Regions from separate parts of the Paenibacillus sp. FSL H7-0942 genome, predicted to be linked through region 2. Evidence: riboswitches for the same ligand, from Rfam matches in the RefSeq annotation. Region 2 holds a riboswitch; the other holds the start of a gene.
The links. A riboswitch is a leader RNA that binds a small molecule or an ion and turns the genes downstream of it on or off. The one in region 2 is predicted to bind FMN.
Positions count from the first base shown of each region.

Region 1: it holds a riboswitch for FMN, as region 2 does, so the genes downstream of both, ribD (bifunctional diaminohydroxyphosphoribosylaminopyrimidine deaminase/5-amino-6-(5-phosphoribosylamino)uracil reductase RibD) here and MHI48_RS17610 (DMT family transporter) in region 2, are expected to answer to the same signal.

Region 1 is NZ_CP150279.1:4,437,429-4,448,305, reverse strand. Features, by position in the region: gene MHI48_RS19750 (DMT family transporter) at 1-882, opposite strand, end outside; gene MHI48_RS19745 (helix-turn-helix domain-containing protein) at 991-1,887, shown strand; gene MHI48_RS19740 (stage V sporulation protein AA) at 2,643-3,299, shown strand; gene MHI48_RS19735 (stage V sporulation protein AB) at 3,280-3,708, shown strand; gene MHI48_RS19730 (spore germination protein) at 3,733-5,400, shown strand; gene lysA (diaminopimelate decarboxylase) at 5,504-6,835, shown strand; gene MHI48_RS19720 (peptidylprolyl isomerase) at 7,084-7,515, shown strand; gene MHI48_RS19715 (hypothetical protein) at 7,647-8,936, shown strand; FMN riboswitch at 9,104-9,272, shown strand; gene ribD (bifunctional diaminohydroxyphosphoribosylaminopyrimidine deaminase/5-amino-6-(5-phosphoribosylamino)uracil reductase RibD) at 9,596-10,699, shown strand; gene ribE (riboflavin synthase) at 10,761-10,877, shown strand, end outside.
Region 2 is NZ_CP150279.1:3,962,765-3,973,641, reverse strand. Features, by position in the region: gene MHI48_RS17640 (S-layer homology domain-containing protein) at 247-1,014, shown strand; gene MHI48_RS17635 (amino acid permease) at 1,270-2,616, shown strand; gene MHI48_RS17630 (YqcI/YcgG family protein) at 2,673-3,434, opposite strand; gene MHI48_RS17625 (LysE family translocator) at 3,517-4,143, opposite strand; gene MHI48_RS17620 (DUF1989 domain-containing protein) at 4,281-4,889, opposite strand; gene MHI48_RS17615 (amidase) at 5,025-6,521, opposite strand; gene MHI48_RS17610 (DMT family transporter) at 6,843-7,823, opposite strand; FMN riboswitch at 7,968-8,121, opposite strand; gene MHI48_RS17605 (DinB family protein) at 8,206-8,706, opposite strand; gene MHI48_RS17600 (CGNR zinc finger domain-containing protein) at 8,850-9,401, shown strand; gene MHI48_RS17595 (amidohydrolase family protein) at 9,522-10,877, shown strand, end outside.

The sequences.
Region 1 (10,877 bases), 470 kb from region 2:
CAGCATCATGCCAAGAATACATGCCATACCAATCCATTGATAGAAGCCAAAAGGTTCATGGAGCCATATGACGGTTGTTCCAACAGCAGCAAGGGGCTCTGCGCTCCCGAGCAGGCTAGTTTCCTTGGGTGTAAGACTTTTGAGACTCGCAATGTAAAACCAAAAAGCAATCATGGTTCCAAAAAGGATCGTAAATATCAAATAACCGTAGGTTTCAAACGTGATGTTAGCAAAATTCATTTTCCAGGGTGGGTGAATAAAACTCATTCCCAAACCACCGATGATCATAGCCCAGCCGACCACAACAAGTGAATCGAACTTTTTAATCAGTTGCACGGCATACATCGTATAAAATGCAGCTGAAACCCCAGATAACAGCCCCCATATCACTGCAAGCGAGGAGACAGATAACTGCGTAAGCGAGCCATTCGTCAGCAGGAGAAAACACCCACTGAGAGCCAGAACGGCGCATGCAAGGTCATTGCGTGTGAGGACAGACTGCTTACGGAGTGCGATGTAAATCATGATCATGACAGGGGACAGGTACTGTAGGAGTGTAGCCACCGCTGAATTGCCGTGTTTAATGGATGCCATGTACGTATACTGAACGGCAAGCATGCCCACCAATCCAAAAATGATCATCTGCCCAGCGGTTTTTTTATTTCTCCATACATCAAAAATCTGAAATCGTCCATGTGTAAACGATTGAATAACCAGTAAAAGTAACCCGGCAATCAACAATCGTACAGTGACATACCAATTGACCTCAATTCCATCCAGTTGAAACAGTTTTTGAGATACCGTACCCCCAATGCCCCAGCAGATGGCTCCCGTCAGAACGAGTACGATGCCTGAAATTTTGGGTTTTGCAGAAGTTGTCATTCTTGTTCGCCTCACCTTAAATATAAGAATAGTGTTATATTAAGGAGAAACGCGATACATTTATATCAATATTACACTTAAAAATATAACTATATTGAGATGAGGGCCATGCAGAAGATCGAATTTATCATTGATCAACATTTGAAAGAAATGACGCAACACCGTACCGATACATTATCTATAGCTTGTTATGAGACAACCATTGTTCAAAATGTTCACAGACATATTCCTCTCCACTGGCATGATGAATTGCAGTTTGTTGCCGTTCTTCAGGGTACGGCGTTGTTTCATATCAACGATCAAAAGATGATTTTGTCCAAAGGTGACGGGATTTTTATCAACAGTGGAATAATGCATATGGCCGAAGATCACGGGATGAGCGAGAACTGCATTTATTTATGTCTGAATTTGTCCCCACACGTTATCATGCCTGCGGATTTGTATATAAAGTACGTAACAGCAACTAATTTGCCTTTTCTGTATATCGAAAGAGCTAACGCTTGGGGAGAACAGATCCTGGATGTTATTTCACGGATTAGAAAAGAGTTAGTGCACCAAGTTCCTTTTTACGAAGTGAATGTTGCTTCTGCGGTGCTTAATATGTGGAAACTGCTGATTATGAACGGATATTCTCTTGAACATGATACATCAGAGATGAGCAGAAACAACCGAATGAAAGACATGTTGCAATGGATTAATCTCAATTATGCCGATCCAATTAAGCTTGAAGATATTGCAAAGGCTGGACAGTTAAGTCGATCGGAGACATGCCGTTATTTCAAGCAAATCCTGAAAACCACACCCATGCAATATGTGATAGAGTACCGCATCCAAAGAAGCATTGAACTATTGCAATCCTCCAAGCGTAGCATCACCGAAATTGCCTATGAGGTCGGTTTTAACAGCACGAGTTATTACATTAACCAATTCCGGAAAACAATGAATTCAACCCCTTTACGATTTAGAAGGGAATTGAACAAAAGAGACAAAGAAAATAATTCTTGAATTATTGTTCATGATCCGTGAACCTATCTACCAATACCGAAGAGTCGCCCATACGGCGACTTTTTTTGATATGTAAAATAATGCTTCACACTCAGTTGCGCTTCAAATCCCCAAATTTCTAAAATTAATATCCAGAAGCTACCTTCACAAGTCATGGAATTTTGAGCAAAATAACCCCAAAAAGCTCATCTTTCAATTCCCTTCCTGCCACCTCCCCAGCATATTTATTTCAAACGTTTGGAAACGGGAGGACGAGGGGTAGCGGAGGGATGGAATCGGTCGAAAGGAGCGAAGCGTGAGGGTTCATCTAAGGATACATAAGCAACGCAGGCGGCAGATTAGACCTGAAGAAGCGAAGCGTGCGCCTTTGTCTCCAAATTTCTACACAACTGTAGTCTAGACGGTCCCAGAAGACAACTCCAAAGTCATAGAATTTGAGCAAAATAACCCCAAAAAGCTCATCTTTCAATTCCCTTCCTGCCACCTCCCCAGCATATTTATTTCAAACGTTTGGAAACGGGAGGACGATGGGCAGCGGAGGGATGGAATCGGTCAAAAGGAGCGAAGCGTTCGCCTTTAGCACCGGATTTCCTCCTTGAAAAGGAGAGTTCAAGAAATCCGGGGATAACAGCGACCAATGACCGATCCATCCCGCAGCGTCAACTAAACATTCCACCTTTTTTCCAACCAGTTTGTAATAAATTTGCACATTCTTCAAATACTAACCTAAATTACGCAGTAAAGGAGTGCTATGGATGTCCCAGACACCCACTCCAATGGTCTATATTCGTCTGCGCAGCCGTATTCGCATCCAGAGGGGCAGAGCAGTCAAGCTTGGAGATATTGCACATGTACTGACCTCTTCTGAAGACCAGGAGGGCAGGCTACTGGAGCTTGAACTGCTGCGCCCTGGACCGGAGGATGGCAATCTGATCCTCATTGATATATTGCAGATTATTCCCCGAATTCGGAACATCTTGCCGGAGGTAAGTGTGGAACTGATTGGATCAGGCCATACGTTGGTTGAAGTCATTGCAGGAAATGGTCAACCTTCCAAGTCTCTGTTCATATTGGTTTGGCTGCTGCTGTTCTTCGGATCAGCCTTAACCATTATGAATTTTCATGCCGATGTGAACATGCAGGAAGTACAGATTCGTATTGTGGAGATGCTTACTGGGCATCGGGACGAACATCCCTATCTGTTCCAAGTGGCGTATTCCATTGGCATTGGATTTGGAATGGCAGTATTTTTTAATCATTTGTTCAAGAAAAAGTGGAATGAGGAGCCTACTCCGCTGGAAGTGGAGATGTTCCTATACCAGCAAAATGTAGATAAATATGTGGTGATTGAAGAAAGCGAACGGATGCACGAGCAGGAACGCAGGGAGATGAATGCGGATGAGCGTTCTTAATGGAGCAATCAGCATTGTATTGGGTATTGCAGGGGGGATTGCCGTAGGGAGCGGCGTAATTGCGCTCATTCTGGTGCTCGATATGATTCCAAGGTTGGCTCAACTTACGCAATCGTATGACAAAACTCACTGGTACGAAGGGGCGCTAATTGGTGGTTCACTGCTCGGGACGGTGGCGGACTTCTGGCATTGGAAAATGCATGGGGTGCTGCTGCTCAGCCCGATCGTTGGTTTGTTCTGTGGCGTGTTCATCGGTCTGCTCGCCGCAGCGCTCACTGAGGTACTCAATGTACTGCCCGTGCTAGCCAAACGATTGGGCATGAAACCTTATTTGTTTGGATTACTGCTCGCCATGATTTTGGGCAAAATGACAGGTTCCCTGTTTGATTTTTTCATATATCAGCGGTAACTCGTGGCCATAGGAGGATGGAAGATGGATGAACGAACGGAGCACACAGGCCAGGAAAATAGTGAAGGTATAACGGAAGAGATGTTACACAAGTCTGCTTATGAGATTCAGAAGGAAGAAGAGGAGAAAGCGTACAATAAGAAAAAACAAAATGAGATGTCCGACAGCATTGAGGAATCCGTACAATATTGGCAGGAAAACGATGATATCTCCCCACGCATGAGTGAGAATAGATATACACTGCAACAGGTACTGGGGCTTGGAGAATCGTTCGACGTGAATATGAGGGAAATGGTCCTAGGTGGTAAGCACGTTGGATTGCTGATGATCACCGGCTTCGCCAAGGATGAGATTTTGCTTGAAGTCTTGAAAAGATTAACCTATCTCACGCCGGATGACGTCTCAGGACATGCACTCAAATCCTATTTTGAATGTTACATTCCCCACATTCAGGTGGAAAAAGTCGAGAAGATGAGTGCTGTCATCAACAAGGTCCTTACCGGTATGAGCGCAATGTTCGTTGAAGGAGATCGCTCGGTCTTAATTATGGATACCCGGAGTTACCCGGTTCGTTCACCAGAAGAACCTTCATTGGAAAGGGTGGTCCGCGGTTCCAGAGACGGCTTTACCGAAACGCTCTTGACCAACGTGACCTTAGTGCGTCGCAGAATACGCGACCCTGGACTGAAATTTGAGATCATGCAGGTGGGGCGGAGAACACAAACCGATGTCTGCGTGGTGTACATTGACGATATTGTGGATAAAGTGCAGGTGGATTCAGTCCGGGAAAAAATTCAACGAGTGGATATCGATGGTATTCCCGCCGCCGATAAACAGCTGGAAGAAGCGATTATCAACAAGGGATGGAATCCGTTCCCACTCGTTCGTTATTCGGAACGACCAGATGTTACAGCTTCTCATTTGCTGGAAGGACGAGTCGTCATTTTCGTAGACACTTCCCCCAGTGTGATGATTCTACCAACGACCTTTTTCGACCTATGTGAGCATGCGGAGGAGAACAGACAGACGGCCTTGATGGGAACATATTTACGATGGGTGCGTTTTGCAGGGATTCTCATCTCGTTGTTTTTATTACCGCTGTGGTTGCTCATGGTTATTGATCCTTCGATTAAACCGATGGGACTGGACTTCATTGGTCCACAGGAAAATGTAAAGCTACCGCTAATTCTACAGTTTCTCCTGATCGAACTTGGCGTCGATTTATTACGGATGGCAGCGGTTCATACGCCTACACCTCTGGCATCGGCCATGGGCTTAATCGCGGCCATTCTAGTCGGGGATATCGCGGTGAAAACAGGATACTTTGTTAATGAGGTTGTGCTCTATATGGCCATCGCAGCCATCGGAATGTTTGCCACGCCGAGTTACGAGCTGGGGCTCGCCAACAGGCTAGTCAGGTTGTTTCTGCTCATTGCAGTAGCGATATTTAAGGTTCCGGGGTTGGTCGTGGGCTGTACATTACTCATATTGGCACTCACCGTTCACCGGTCGTACAATTCTTCGTATCTCTGGCCTTTTATACCGTTTAATGCAAAGGCCTTGGGCAACTTTTTATTCCGGCTTCCGCTGCTGGAAAATAAAAAACGTCCATCATTCAATAAAACCCGTGACAACACCAAAATGTCCGATGATCCGGACGGGGAATTGCAAAAAAGTAAAAAACACAAATGATCTTCCGAAAAATCCATTCATCTCGCTGCCTAATTTGATATACTGGTGTAAAATCATTGGAATATCAATTGTTCCAGTATATAAAAAGTGAGGAATGCAGATTATGTATTTACATGGTACAAGTAAAATAAATGCGCAAGGACATCTGGAGATTGGCGGAGTTGATGCAACAGATCTGAAAGAACAATTTGGAACACCCCTGTACGTTGTGGACGAGCAATTGGTTCGCGAGCGTTGCAGAGAGTACATGGAAGCATTCCGTGCTTCCGGATTGGGCTTCCAGGTTGCTTACGCAAGTAAAGCATTCTGTGTAATGGCGATGTGTGCCCTTGCAGCTGAAGAAGGACTTTCCCTGGATGTTGTATCTGACGGTGAACTGTTTACTGCACTGCAAGCAGGATTCCCGGCTGAGCGCATTCACTTCCACGGTAACAACAAAACGCTGGAAGAGATCGAAATGGCTCTTGATGCAGAGATTGGATGTTTTGTTGTTGATAACTTCAATGAATTGCATCTGTTGCAGGCTGTAGCAGCGGACAAAAATCGTAAAGTAAACATTTTGCTTCGTGTGACGCCTGGTGTTGAGGCACATACGCATGAATATATTTCCACAGGTCAAACGGATTCCAAATTTGGATTTGATATCGGTAATGGTACAGCATTTGAAGCGATTGACTTGGCTTCCAAGCAGTCTAACCTGGTATTGCTCGGTGTGCATTCCCACATCGGTTCCCAGATCTTCGAAGTTGAAGGCTTCCAGATGGCTGTTCAACGTGTTGCTGAATTTGCAGCAAGCGTATATGAGCGTCTTAACGTTGCATTCAAAGTGGTTAACCTTGGTGGTGGATTCGGAATCCGTTATATCGATGGAGATACGCCACTTGAAGTTGCGCAATACGTAAAGGCTATTACAGATGCCGTTAAAAATCATTTTGCTCAAATCGGCTATGCCGTACCTGAGATCTGGGTTGAGCCAGGCCGCAGCATCGTGGGTGAAGCGGGAACAACGCTGTATACCGTTGGAACTAGCAAAGACATTCCAGGCGTGCGTAAATACGTTGCCGTTGATGGTGGTATGACCGATAACCCACGTCCTGCTTTGTATGAATCCAAGTATGAAGCTGTGCTTGCCAATCGTGCGAATGAGGCTGCTCAGGAAACAGTATCTGTTGCGGGTAAATGTTGCGAGAGTGGCGATATGTTGATCTGGGATCTGGACCTGCCAAAAGTGGAAAGTGGCGACCTACTCGCTGTAGCTTGCACAGGTGCGTATAACTACTCCATGGCGAGCAACTACAACCGGATTCGTCGTCCAGCCGTTGTCTTTGTCAAAGACGGTCAAGGGGATGTCGTGGTACGCCGTGAGACGTATCAAGATATCATCCAGAATGACCTGGTACCTGCGCGCATTGGAAAACAGCCAGTTACTCGCTAATTCGTCAAAAGATAATGCGTTTCTGCATTATTCAAGATATAGGGATTTTGCAGTTGAAGCAGATGAAAAAGGAACTTCCTTTTTCGTCTGCTTTTTGCGTATTGGAGCTAAATCATGAAAAAAGTTGCCGTTTTTTTTGCGATCCAGACATTTTCGGTGTACACTAAGAAAAGTGCTGTAATGCTTGGCCCAGGGTCATGCGTTCTGGCACCATTAACGATGGTCAATACGAAAGGAGTCATTTACATATGGCGAAACAAGCGAAAATTAAATTGGCAAACGGCGGAGAAGTTCTGATCGATCTGTTCGATCAAGAAGCTCCAAACACAGTAGCAAACTTTGAGAAACTGGCTAACTCCGGTTTCTACAATGGTCTTACTTTCCACCGCGTTATCCCGGGCTTTGTAGCTCAAGGCGGATGCCCTAACGGTTCCGGTGCAGGTGGCCCAGGTTACACAATCAACTGTGAAATTAACCCGAACAAACATGAGCGCGGAACACTTGCTATGGCACATGCTGGCCGTAACACAGGTGGAAGCCAGTTCTACATCTGCTACCAACCGCAACCACATTTGGATGGACAACATACTGTATTTGGTAAAGTAACTAAAGGTATGGAGTTCGTGGACGCTTTAGAAGGTAAAGACAAAATGGAAACTGTTGAAGTTGTAGAAGCTTAATACCTTCACCTTAACTGGGTCCAACATGAAGTGCTTCTTTTATAGAAGCACTTTTTTTATTTTTTTTACATACTTGAAATCGATAATTAGAAAGGATGAATATAACCTTGGATATGGTTACTCAGCTAAGCTTGTTAAAACAAATTTATAGTGAGCGCACGTTGTGGGATGAAGAACTGCAGGCATCGCGCCATGTCGTTCCGGATAGTCTATCGGTAAAGGATCGAGAAGCGCTTGAGGCAGCCGGGCATGAACCGAATCGCTTTGTACGTCCGCAACATGATGAAACGATTACTGAGCTGAAAAAAGTTGCGAATCAATGGACGATCAATGATGCAGCGCAGGCCTTTGTATCCTCTTTGTGGTCAGCACCCATGATCTGGCGTTCGTTGCTTACGGGCAAGCTAATTGCGAGCAGTATGCCAAGTCATGAACATACGCCATATCCATCTTCAAACACTTGTAAGATCTGCGGATTAAGTGTAGATCAAGCAACCGACACAACGCTGCAATGGTATTGGCGGATGACCAATGGAACCCCGTTGGACGGTGATCCTTTTGGATATGTGTTGGCACTTCGAGAGCTGGCTACTGCGCAGGAGCTTCCAATACCCAATGAGTACGACCGCTGGACATTCCGTGCGGTGTTAACGGTGCTGCGCGAATTACCTCCCAAAACACGTTACAGCAAGGCAGCAGTAGCGCTCAAGAAGGAACGTCTTTTGCCTACACAGAAGGAATATGCCTACCGTGATTTACTTGAGACGTTAGCTCTGATTGGCATATTGGATACGCCGGAACATCCTGGAATGATCACGGAATTCACCTCTTACATGCAGCGTGACGCACGCCCCAATGTGCGGGTTGAAGTGCAGGCCCCTCTGGCGTGGTGGGACTCATCTGTCGGAATTAATGAGAACAACCTGAACAAGATATTTCATGATTTTGATCTGAATAACATATCACTTGCGGATAAGCCTGATGAGAGTCCAGCTGTAAAGGACACGATCTTAGGGGCATTGGAGAAGAAGAGAAGTGTTCGCGGAAAAGTACCAAAGGCATCTCCTGATGCAGGTACCGGGGAGGTACAGTCTGGCGATGTGTATGCTGTTCGGGTCCGGGAAGGTGTATGGGTGACTGTATATTGTCATGAAGTCAGAGACAAGCGCGTCATTGTCGAATATCTGGATGGAGTCTTCCCAGAGATGCCGGGAAAAGCAGATTTGCATGGGACGTTTCGACCGAGAGCGAATGGACGCTGGAAATGCTCGGCTATTGCGATTGATTCCACAAGTTGGGTCAGAAGGGTGGCAAGAGAGTTCCCGCTTCCGACTTCGCCCCTGCAAGAACCTGATCGCACTCCATTCCATAATGCCAAAGAATTAAAGCATATGGCGAGCTGGTGTTTTCCTGATATGTAGAATGATACGATGGGTGTGAAATGGGCCTCCAAGCAAAAACCGTGCCTCCTTGAGAGGAAGCGGTTTTTGTTGTTTCTTAGCTTATTAAAAGTTAGTATGTGACAAAAAGGAACAAAAAACAATTGATTTTTTGGCATTAAAGTGCTAACATCCAAGTAATAACGAAAGCAATCCTTCAGGGCAGGGTGCAATTCCCTACCGGCGGTGATGCAGGAAGTGTAAGGACCTATGTGTCCAGCACTTGATGCAAAGTCCGTGACCTGTCTGCCATTGGCAGATGGCTGATCTGGTGTAATTCCAGAACCGACAGTATAGTCTGGATGGGAGAAGGAGAGGTGCAGACCTAACAGGTTTGCATTCAGCAGGAGTATTGCTGCACAGTCACGATTTGTGATGTCTTGCACTGTGCAGGGAAGATCCGGTTACGCCGGACAGTTCCATACATATGCCGCACTATAAAAGCTCTTTACCTGTAATTAATGTTCATTAAGGTATGTGTCTATTTTCACTTGCCCGAAATGAAGTTTTGGGCAAAGTGTTGGCGTGCTGTATCCATTTCACTCCTGCTGGTGACATTTGTCTCTCATCATCCCCATCGAACTGATTGTTCGACGGGGATTTTTTAATAAACAAGACTTTAAACCGCGGGGTGAACGGATTTGGAAATGATCAATGATGAATTTTATATGGCACTGGCATTGGATATGGCGGAACGAGCACAGGGACAGACGGGGATTAATCCGGTTGTTGGATGTGTGGTTGTGAAAGAAGGCCGTATTGTAGGCCTGGGGAGCCATCTGAAACGTGGAACCGGTCATGCAGAGGTGCATGCACTTAACATGGCAGGCAGTGATGCAGAGGGAAGTACGGTATACGTTACACTTGAGCCTTGTAGTCATTATGGCAAGACGCCACCTTGTAGTGAACGCCTGATTCATGAAAAGGTGAAACGTGTTGTGGTATGTTGTGAAGATCCAAATCCGCAAGTATCCGGCAGGGGTATAAGCATGCTTCGTCAACAAGGCATTGAAGTTGAAGTTGGCGTACTGCGTGAGCGAGGAAGACGCATGAATGAAAAATTCATTAAGTTTATTACAACGGGTCTACCTTTTGTGACACTGAAAACGGCTACTACTTTGGATGGCAAAATTGCTACTCGCAGCGGAGACAGCAAGTGGATCTCTAACGAGCCCGCTCGTGAGATTGTGCATGCCCTTCGTCATCGTCACCAGGGAATTATGGTTGGCGTCGACACGGTAATCGCCGATAATCCGGAACTTACAACCCGTTTGCAAGTCGAAGGCATTAGTCCAGTGCGCATTGTAGTGGATTCCAAGTTACGTCTCCCCGTAGGTGCCAAAATGGTTAAGGATGGTCTTGCTCCAACATGGGTGCTGACAACAGACGAAGCCAGTCCTGAAGTTGCTGAACGTTTGGAAGCCTACGGCGTCGAGATTATACGCTGTGGTCCTGGACCACGTGTGGATCTGTTAAACGGTCTTAGCAAGTTGGGTGAGCGTGACATTGGTTCAATTTTGCTTGAAGGTGGAGGCACCTTGAATGGAGCCATGCTGGAGGCAAGGTTGGTCGATCGACTGCTCATGTTTATCGCTCCGAAGATTGTAGGCGGTTATGATACACCTGGAAGCTTCCGCTTCGAGGGTGTGGAACGTATGAATCAGGCGATTCAATTGAATCAGTTGGAGATCGAACAAGTTGGAGATAATATCAGCATTGGCGGTATTCCGGTGTGGCCTGAATAAATAAATGGATTTGAAAGTAGAAAGTTAGGTTCTTTATAACTTGAAAAAGGGAGGCGGCAGCATGTTTACCGGTTTGGTGGAAGAAGTCGGTCAGATCCGGCGTATTGGTCGGAAAGGCGAAGCGATGGTCCTGAATATCGGAGCTTCCGCCATCATGGACGATCTGAAGATTGGTGAT
Region 2 (10,877 bases):
CATATGAAAAATTCACAATAGAAAGATCATTTTCTCACCTTAGTTACTATCGCTCATACAGCCACATTGACACACCCCAAGTTTAAAAGGAAAACCATTCTAAGCGATTGAAGTCAACCACTTTTTTTAGGGATAAAGATGCAGTGGATTATCGGAATAATCTGGTCGTGTTCTAATGATGTGCTCTTGAAAGGCCGATATAAATATGAGTAGATTGATCTACATAAGACAGGAGAGTGAAGATTAATGTTAAAAAAGAAGTGGCTAATAATGCCACTGATCGTTGTATCATTGTTTTTTTCCCAATCCTCATTTGCGGCAAATACATTTTCTGATGTGCAGGGCAAAAAATATGAATGGGCTGCTGAATCTATTGATTTGATGGTCAAAAAAGGCGTTATTAGCGGTTATAAGGATGGAAGTTTCAAGCCAGGCAACACGATAACCAAAGCAGAGTTTGTACATATGTTTCATAAGCTTTTCCCAGAAATTAATTATTCAGATGGAAAATCCTCAGAGTTTGTAGATGCACGTAAACATTGGGCAAACAAAGATTTTGCAGCTATATTCAATGGAGATTACGTGTGGAGTTTTTTTGAAGGTTTAGATGGGCAATACCCAGACTATAAATTTTCTATTAAACCTGATAAACCTTTAACTCGCTGGGATATTATGATGATCTCTTCTATTAGAACTAATTTCACCGATCAGACCCTTCACCCAGAAATTGAAGATGTAGTTTCTGCAGCTTCAAACTATAAGGATATTAAAGTTCGTCCTGCAAGTTACTATGATAATTTCTCGGTTAACTATCCGGTGATTTACATTGATCAGGATGAAGGAGAATACTATTATGATGGTGATTCTCAAGATTTTAAGGCAGAAGCGTTTTACACACTGACTAATATGGACATTATTACTGCGAATAACGGATACCTTCGTCCGAAAGATTTTGTGACACGTGCTGAAGCAGCAACCATTTTACATCGTCTGTACGAAGCAACACAAAATTAATTATTGATGCGAGTTTGATTAGATATACCCAATGGAAAAACCTCTCACAATATTTACATGTGGAAGGTTTTTCTTTTTTTGATTTGTATAATAAGAAGTTTTCCATATAACGGAGACAACAAATAATTACAAGTCAATACATCCGAAAAACATATTAATTATTATGTAAACTAATAATAATTCTTTTTGGTAATACAGACATAAAACCTCCATGACCTGTAAATCGTAAGGGGATAAGGCAGAAGGAGGAACTTCATGAAAAGTCAGCAACACCGTAAAAACGACGACGAAAAACTAAGTTGGGTCAGCCTATCCTTGTTTGGCGCGGGTTGCACACTGGGAACGGGATTTTTTCTGGGAACCAGTCTAGCGATTCATTGGGCCGGCATATCCGTACTTATATTGTTGGTGCTGGCGGCGGCAGGTACTTACTTTGTATTTGGTGCGCTGGCACAGATGACGGCAGATGATCCAAAGGAAGGCGCTTTTCGAACGTATGCGGGCGAAGCATTCGGACCTTGGGCTGGTTTTGGTAGTGGATGGATGTACTGGTTCTCTGAAATGCTCATCATGGGCAGCTCATTAACGGCACTTGGGCTGTTCTCTCAATTCTGGTTTCCCAAGTTTCCGCTATGGGCATTTGTTGCGATCTATGCCGCTATAGGTCTGTTCATTGCTGCACTGGGAGCGAAGGGATTAACCAAAACGGAGAATATTCTTGCTGTAATCAAACTTGCTGCAACGGTTGCATTTATAGCTATAGCAGGAGCGGCTTGTCTGGGTTGGTTACCTGTAAAAGTCACACCCGAGCAATTGAAGAATGAATGGTTCCCGCATGGAGGTAAAGGCGTATGGACCGGTTTCATCTATGCATTCTTTGCTTTTGCCGGGATCGAGGTTATGGGTTTGATGGCAGCTAACCTGAAAGAACCAAAAGATGCAGTGAAATCAGGTCGAGTAATGCTATTGACGGTGAGTACACTCTATGTGATTTCAATTGCGTTGATCCTGTTGCTTGTGCCTTCAGTTCAGTTAACTCCAGATGAAAGTCCGCTTGTCAAAGCCATGTCCACCATTGGATTAACCGTTGTGGTCCACATACTCAACGGAATTCTGATTATAGCCGGATTCTCGACGATGGTGGCTTCGTTATATGCCATTACGTCTATGTTGGTGAAACTCGCGGAAGATGGAGATGCACCAAAGCTGTTCACAAAGACCTGGGGGAAAAAGGACATGCCACTTCAGGCATTGTGTTGCACAGCGGCTGGATTAGTCCTGTCTACGTTGATGGCATTATGGATGCCCAAGAGTTTGTTTGAATATGTGACGACAGCAGGTAGTCTGGTATTAATGTATACATGGCTGCTCATCTGCATCACGTACATTAAAAAAATGAAGCCCGTGAAGTGGAATCGCATCAAAGTATGGATTGCCATAGTATTAATTGTAGCTGCTGTGGCTGGGACAGCGATGGAAAAAGCCAGCAGAACGGGTCTGCTGGCAAGTGTGGGACTTCTGGTGTTCCTTGGCATCATCACGTATGTTGTTCATAAGGTACGTGGCTCGAAAGCATCGCAGTCAGCACCATCCAAACCATAAGCAACTCTCAGCAACTTTCGTGGAGGTCGTACAACGGATTAATGAGTGCTTTAAGATTATTTCGTCAACTTGCCTAAGGCTTGCTTCATCCGCATGAATGGACATTTGGAAGGTGTCTGCTCATCATCAGGCAGGAAATACTGTTTCCATTCCAGATTATCCTGCTGACCATACCACATCAGCGAAGGGTGAGCAGGTACAGCATCATACGCAGCGAGACGTTTGCGAATTAAGGTTTTCATTTTACGGCCAAGAGGGGTGTTGTCATTAATGGATTCGAATACCCACCGTGGTTGAAAAGCAAACATGAGATAAGGAAAATGCCGGCTGGCTCGGAGTTCATGTGCAGGAGTTGCACAGAAACAAAAGTAAGGCTCTCCGCCAAAGCAAAACTCCCATGATGAATCATGAGGATCGGTTGAAATATGTTCCGGCCACGGCTCGGTATCGTGTGAACTTACCCGATTAAGCATTTGCCAGAATAACGTCTGATATTGTTCTACCGTTGTATGATCTTTCAGATCACTTGGTGTCTCACAGATCACGACCATCGAAGCGTAATGACCGGTGTCTCTGGAGACAGGACCATATTGTCTAAGCAGATCGGCCATATCTTCGGCAGCATGTTCAGATCGGGGGTCACACGTAAATCCGTACCTCAAATGTCCTGACAGAAATCCCATTCGTCCAGGTACACATGGATACGTATTATTTTCATCGGCGATCATTTTACCAAATTGCGAATAAGCGTCCTGCTGCCAAGATGGAAGACGCTCAAACAAGGTGTTTATTTCGTCGGCACTATACAGCTCCGCCATTGATTCCCAACTCCATTCCACATGATACCGTTACAGTATTAATGTCGGGGAAGTTGGGTGACTGTCCAGCCTGATTTTGTTGTCAGAAAAATATGGAACGTACAGCTTCGTACCCAAAATACAAACCAAATCCGATCAGGCAGATTCCCGAAATGATAGAGATCCAGCGCAATACATTCTCACTGCTATGTTTGTGGAATCGACTGGCCATGCCAGCCATAATGACATCCCACACCAGAATACCAATGAATATGCCTGAACTGTAGAGCAGCAAATGAGCAGTATCCGTATGCTTCACAGTTGTCGCGAGAATAGAGCCATAGATCCCCAGCCAAAATAATATATTCAGTGGATTGGACAGGGCCATCAAAAATCCGGAAATAAAAGATTTTCGAACAGTTGCTTCCGCAGTAGATGTACCTTGAATGCCTTGCTTTAGCTTCGAGAGCGTTTCCACTCCCGTGTAAATCAGAATAAAACTGCCAAATGACCAGAGAAAAGAGCGCATGAACGGCGTGTCCAGAAAATGGGCAACTCCAAAATAAATCAGCAGCATATACACCAAATCTGCAAACATAGCTCCGAGTCCTAGAATCCAAGCATGCATGAATCCGTGGCGGGCTCCACGGTCGAGTTGGGCGGCGTTAATCGGACCGATTGGAGCGGACAATGATATTCCCAGAATGATATAACTGAACAGTACAGACATAAACACGTTCACTCCTTAACGGGTTCGATGAATTGTACCAGTTGTCACAGAAAATGGGTACAAGTCATCGTATTCCCGCAAGGAGTGAATTAGAACAAACCACTTTTATCATATCGCTTTAAGGCGTTGTTATTCTGTTAAAGTTCCACATCCAATTGAATTGGGGTGCAGTTGTATCCGTTGCATGAGCTTTCTTCACAAGGACAGGCGGAGAGCCCAATTGTGAGATCCATTAATGCCTCCATCTCGATATAATCACCTGCACGAGAATCGGGAGCTACAACATCAATCTTGCCTTCACTGTCTACAACGGACTTCATAAACAGGTTAAACGGATAGTGTTGGTCTGGTGGTAGAATCCCGAAGGGTTCCAGTGCCGTGTTCAGATTGTGATAACAACTGGCGTGATCCTTTTTGTCGTATAACACCTCATACATCTCTGGACGACAAGCAGAGTTGAAGAAATCATGGACCCCAACGGTGTCACGGACAATCTTGAGTAAAGGTTGATACTGATTGGAATATACAAATTGTCCTGGTTTAATTCGATAAGTACGCAATACGTCCATTGTCACGCCGGGATCCAAGCGATGGTTAGCATCCGTAGCATCATATGCCACAAAATCAATGACTTGCTGTCCCTCCAGATCCGTTATGCGTAGTAAAGAACCCTTGCTTACTTTCAGGGCATATCCCGTTTTGGCTGGGATACGATAAGACTGTTTATGGCGCTGATTTGTATTCATCCGTCACATTCCTCCGCTACTTTTTGCTTTCAGTATGCGGAGCAGATGAAGCTTTCATGCACTGTTATGGCGCCGTACTCTACTCAGGCAGGAACATCCAATGGTGAATTTAAACACAAACCACATTATATGCCTTTATGCTGGGAACAGTGGATTACCTCTCATTCCGATCCAGAGGTCTGATTGTTCAAGCTGACCAGCGAGATGCAGCAACCAATCTTCGCGTCCCTTGGTTGCCATCACTTGAACGCCCATTGGCAACCCTTCAGGTGTCATATGCAGAGGTACACTTATCGCAGGCTGGCCTGTCAGATTTGCAAGCTGGGTGAACGGTGTATACGTAAGACTTGGCTCAAACATTTCATAGATGAGTTGCTGCTGCTGGGTCTTGTCCAATTCACTAATTCGCATCAGATTACGGATCTGTTCGTCATGAGGCGTTAATTCACCAATCTTAGGCGCAGGAAAAGCATTAACAGGTGTGACGTAGAAGTCATAACGCTCAAACAAGGTGGACATCTGGGCTGCAGCTACATCCCATTCAGCTAAGCTATGTACAAACTCCGCAGCGGATACCTTTTTGCCAGCTTCAGCCAGAACCCATGATTCAATCTCCATATCATCGGAGGTCAGAGCCCGGCCCATGGATCGTTCCATGGAAGAGATCATCGCAGCCATCTCACCACTGTTCATCATGTAATAGTTCTCCATCAACCGAACTCCGTTGACGGGACTCAGTTTTTCTTCAACATGATGACCTTGTTCTTCCAACCAGCGCACGAGCTTGTATACAGACTCTTTGGCTTCTGCGCTGACAGGTGTACCCACGGGTGAATCCGTTGTGTATGCAATTTTCAGTTTGCGTTGATGTGGATAGCTCATATCAGCCAAGTAACTGCCTGGAAAGAGTGGAGCATGGAACGCAGCTTCGGGCTGAATGACTTGTAACGTATCAAGCAATGCAGCACTGTCCCGAACCGAGCGAGAGAGGGCAAAATCAATCGATGCGCCTTGCCATTGACGACCAACTCCCGGTCCTACAGGTGTGCGCCCGCGGGTTGGCTTTAACCCAAACAATCCGCTAAAGGAAGCCGGGATACGAATCGAACCTCCTCCGTCACTGGCTCCGGCAAGAGGAACAATACCCGAAGCTACAGCAGCAGCGGCACCACCACTTGAACCACCTGGGGAGTGATTGATATTCCATGGATTGCGAGTGGGACCATGAAGACGGGGCTCGGTAATATTTTTTAAACCAAATTCAGGCGTATTGGTATGTCCTATGAAGATAAAGCCTGCATCACGGAGTCGAGTGACAAAATTGGAATTGCGTAATGCACGATGCTCGCTGAACAAACGGGAGCCTGAAGTCAGAAATTCACCTTCCAAGGATTGCGAGATATCTTTCAGGAGCAGGGGAACACCGGCAAAAGGTTGTTCTCCAGGTCGAACCAAACCGGCTTCCTCCCGTGCACGAGATTCATATGTACGAATAACCGCATTAAGTTGCGGATTCACTTCTTCAAGGCGTGCAAACGCCGCTTCAAGCATTTCAACCGGGGATACTTCCCGGGATCGGATCAGTTCAGCCAAACCTACGGCGTCGTAGGAGGTATATGAGAATGAAGACATTATGATCGTTCCTCTCTGAATATATTTCATCTGTTTATTCCATATGTCATCGTACCACCGGATTAGACAAAAGACAAAAGATAGAAGAGACGTAGTGCGATGATATGCATACTCGTTATGAGGTTGGAGGGAAAAGAGGGGGATTTGCATTTGCGAAATAGAGATAAAGCAAAGGGTTAATAGCTCATATTGCTAATTGAGAAAATGAACGAGTAATATCGAGTCATGGAAATAAAAAACCACTGCTCATCTAATTTGATGTGCAATGGTTTTATTTTATATTTGACTATTTGTTTATATGTGAACCTCAGATATATCCACTTACTCTGTACGCAGCTTCGGTGCAGCATCGGCCGCAGTTGATGATCTTTCCTGCTGTCTGGAAATGGCGAAGAGGGCCACCCAGATCAGGATAAAACCAAGCAGCTGCTCCCATGTAATCAGTGTACGGAAAGCAATCCAGTTCACCAACACACCAGCCATCGGGAAGCTAAGTTCTGCGAGTGTTGCAACAGAGGCTTTGGTTGACGACAGACCTTTGTAATACAACAGAAGACTGAGCAAACCTGGTAACAATGCCTGACCGAGAATGTTGAGGATGACAGCAGTCTGTTCACCCGTTCCGGACGGAAACGTCCATGCCGCACCTTCGTTCCACGTCATAAAGATCAGGAGCGGGAGAGCAACGACAAAGCGCAGGGAGGTGACGGTTTCGTAACGCGCCTGACCCAGCATCAATCGTCCCATAACGGTTGAACCTCCCCATAGGGCAGCAGCCCCAAGGGATAACAAGCTTCCAGCATGAATCCAGTTGTCCCAGTTACCTAATGGCAATGTGAATCCAAATGTAAGCAGGTACGTTCCTGCTAATGCAATGAAGAACAATCCACCGAAGCGACGTGGTAACGTTTCTTTTAGTAACAGTTTAGCCAGCACGATAGCGAAGAGTGGTTGCATTTTTTGCAATAAAAGTACCGTATTCGGATCGTTATGTGTTAGTGCCATGGTGAACAATACCGTTGCGAGTGCTGATCCTCCCCATGAGATAAAAATCACGGCAATCCAGTGGCGAGCGTGCAGGTTTTTCAGATCAGCCCGAAATTTCCACAGTACGGGAATGGCAATAAGACTGACGATGATATGTTCCACCAGTACAATCTGCGTGGATGTCATCGTATTTAGCAAAATAATGCGGAAGAGTGGGTCGACACCCCATAAGGCGGCGCCGAGAACTACAAGCCAGAATCCGGTATTACTTCGTTCCTTGCGGTAAACAGGTGATGCTGCTGATGTCTTTTCCATATTCAGGACTCCTTCGTCAGAACACGGAATCTTCAGTTGGCAAAATCGACAAAAGCCCCCGTTTTGGTATATACCAAATAAACGGGGGCTCATCCAAGGACATGCGTCAGGAAAGAGGCCTTCCCGTGAACGGCATGTCAATGTGTTGATCTTCTCTCATCCGGACTGTACCGTCGGCCTTGGATTCACACCAAGTCAGTCGCTGAATGTCCTTCGTTAAGAACAATTAGCGAGTCGCGGGCTGGTTCCGAAGAACATCACCGCCGGTTGGGAATTGCACCCTACCCCGAAGATCCTATTCAATTATATAGTGTGTTGAACAAGCTGTAACATTAATAAGTTCATCTTATTCCTGTAAGCGCTAGCAGTTCAAGCATTTTTTTTAGAAAACGATTTTCCAACTTCCTTGCTGTCTGCGAAGAAGCACGATCTGACCTGCGTGATACGCATCATGGAGTACCCAGCGAGCTAGTTCGTGTGCCCATTTCTCTTCGGAATCCATATATGCGGCTTCAAGATCTGACTCTTGTAGTGCAGCCAATTGATCTCGCAACTGTTGGGCTAATCGAGTTGTACCCTGTAGCAGTGTATTCCATCCGGCTGCGTCCGTTGGATCTCCAGGATTCCCAAATGTGTATTCATTGGAGTCAACAGCAGGAAGGGTAGGCTCCTTACCTTGCATGCGACATAATAAGCGATGGTTGTAATAATACATATGGTTAACCAACTGCCAGATGCTTAATCCCCCTGAGGGTGGAATCCAAGCTGCTTGTTCTGCTGTAAGACCCTCCAAGGATTTCGACAAAGGTACAATCCAATTACATTGATCCCAAGTATCATCCTTTTGAATAAGTAACACATCTAGTGCTGTTGTTTTTGTCATTGCCTTTTCCTCCTTGCGTATAATTGTGATAGGTGATGTAACTAGCTAAAACTGATTAATGAGGTTACACTTAATATAACACATCAAAGATGAGTTGTAACCTTCTTTGTTTAATTAGATGGTTACAATAAACGGAGGTATATATGGACAGGTTATGGACCGATTTTGTAAACAGCGATTATCACGACTGGCGTGGGGGAGATCGATCGGAGGACAGACTTGGGAAGGCGAACTGGCAGCAAGATTTTCTGGAACGATGGCAACTCCACGCTTCTGTCCCTGCATCTCCAGAAGAGGAGTTGTCGATGAGAAATTTCAGGAATGAATTGATAGCTCTTGGAGCCCGCTTATCTTCTGGAGCATCATTAACGGATATAGAAAAACAATGGTTGAACGGCGTTATGGAAGCAGGGCATGTGAGAAGAACATTGACTACAATTGATCAGGAACTGAAACTCCAACTGGTAGCTGTAGAAGCACATTGGAGTCAGGTTATGGCTGAGGTAGCTGCTGACTTTGCTTTGACTTTGGTAGAGGGAGAAGGCGGCAGGATCCGGATCTGTGATAATTCGGATTGTCGCTGGATGTTCTATGATGATACCCGAAGCAGAACACAGAAGTACTGTGATGATAAGATGTGTGGCAATCTGATGAAGGTCAGAAGATTTCGGGCGAAACGTAAATCCCAAAATTGATAAATACTAACAATAACTATATAATGTATATATACTAGCGAAAAAATAGTCAGAAGTAGTACAGATTCGTAAGCAGGATGTGATCGTCTTTCAAACCAAAATAGATGGGAGATGTTTCTTATGCGGACAAGTTATCTGTTGAAAAATGGCTGTGTGTTGTCGATGGATGCTAAAATTGGACAGTATAAGAGGGCGGACGTTCTGATTCAGGATTCACTGATCATGGCGGTTCAGCCCGACCTGGATATTCCGGATGCGGAGATCATTGATGCTTCATCGATGATTATTATGCCTGGGCTGGTGGACACGCATCGGCATATGTGGGAATCACTTGTCAAAACAGTGGGAACCAACTGGTCGTTACCAGTTTATTTGCAAAATCTCTATTATGGTGCGATGGGAAGCAAGCTCCGCCCACAAGATAGTTATATTGCCAACCTGCTCGGTTCCTTGGAAGCGCTTAACGCAGGAGTGACGACAGTAATGGATTGGAGCATGCCATATTCCCCTGACCATACGGATGAACTGATTCGTGGACTTCAGGATGCTGGCATTCGGGCGGTATTTGCTCACGGAGTACCTGGTGAGACGGACTACTGGAATCGGGATAGTCAACTCACGTATTCGAATAATGATGTGAGAAGAGTCAAAGAACGTTATTTTTCATCACGGGATCAATTGCTTACTTATGGGCTTGCCATTCGTGGTCCGGAGTTCAGTCATTGGGATACAACCGTGAAAGAGATCGAGCTAGCACAAGAACTGGATGCGATCTGTTCCATGCATGCCGGATTTGGCAGTTGGGGATCTGCGGATCGCTCGATCAGTCACTTGTACGAAGCGGGACTCTTAAGTCCACGGGTGAATATCGTTCATGGTAACACCATGGGCATGGATGAATACAAAATGCTGGCAGATAGCGGCGCTTCCTTGTCGGTCACACCTGAGGTTGAAATGATGATGGGTCATGGATATCCGGCCACCGGCTATTTTCTTGAACATGGGGGAACACCTACACTTGGTGTAGATGTGGTGACGTCTACAGGCGGAGATATGTTCTCGCAGATGAAGTTCGCACTTCAAGCTGAACGATCCAGAGCCAATGAACAACTTTTGCAGCAGGGTGAGATGCCTGGTGAGTTGAACTTGCAGTCCAGCCAAGTGCTGAGATTTGCAACTTCAGCTGGTGCCCAAGCGTTGGGATTGGAGCAGAAGGTGGGTACGTTGACCCCAGGGAAAGAAGCGGATCTGATCATGATTCGTACCACCGATCTGAATATGTTCCCCGTTCATGATCCAATCGGCGCTGTCGTGCAATTTGCCAATCCATCCAATGTGGATACGGTCTTTGTGGCAGGTAGACTCGTGAAGCGAGAGGGTAAGCTGTTGAATGTTGATCTGGATGCGATTCGTCATGCGGCCATGCAGAGCAAAGATTATTTGTTAACCCAATACAGGATGTCAGATGCAGAGAGA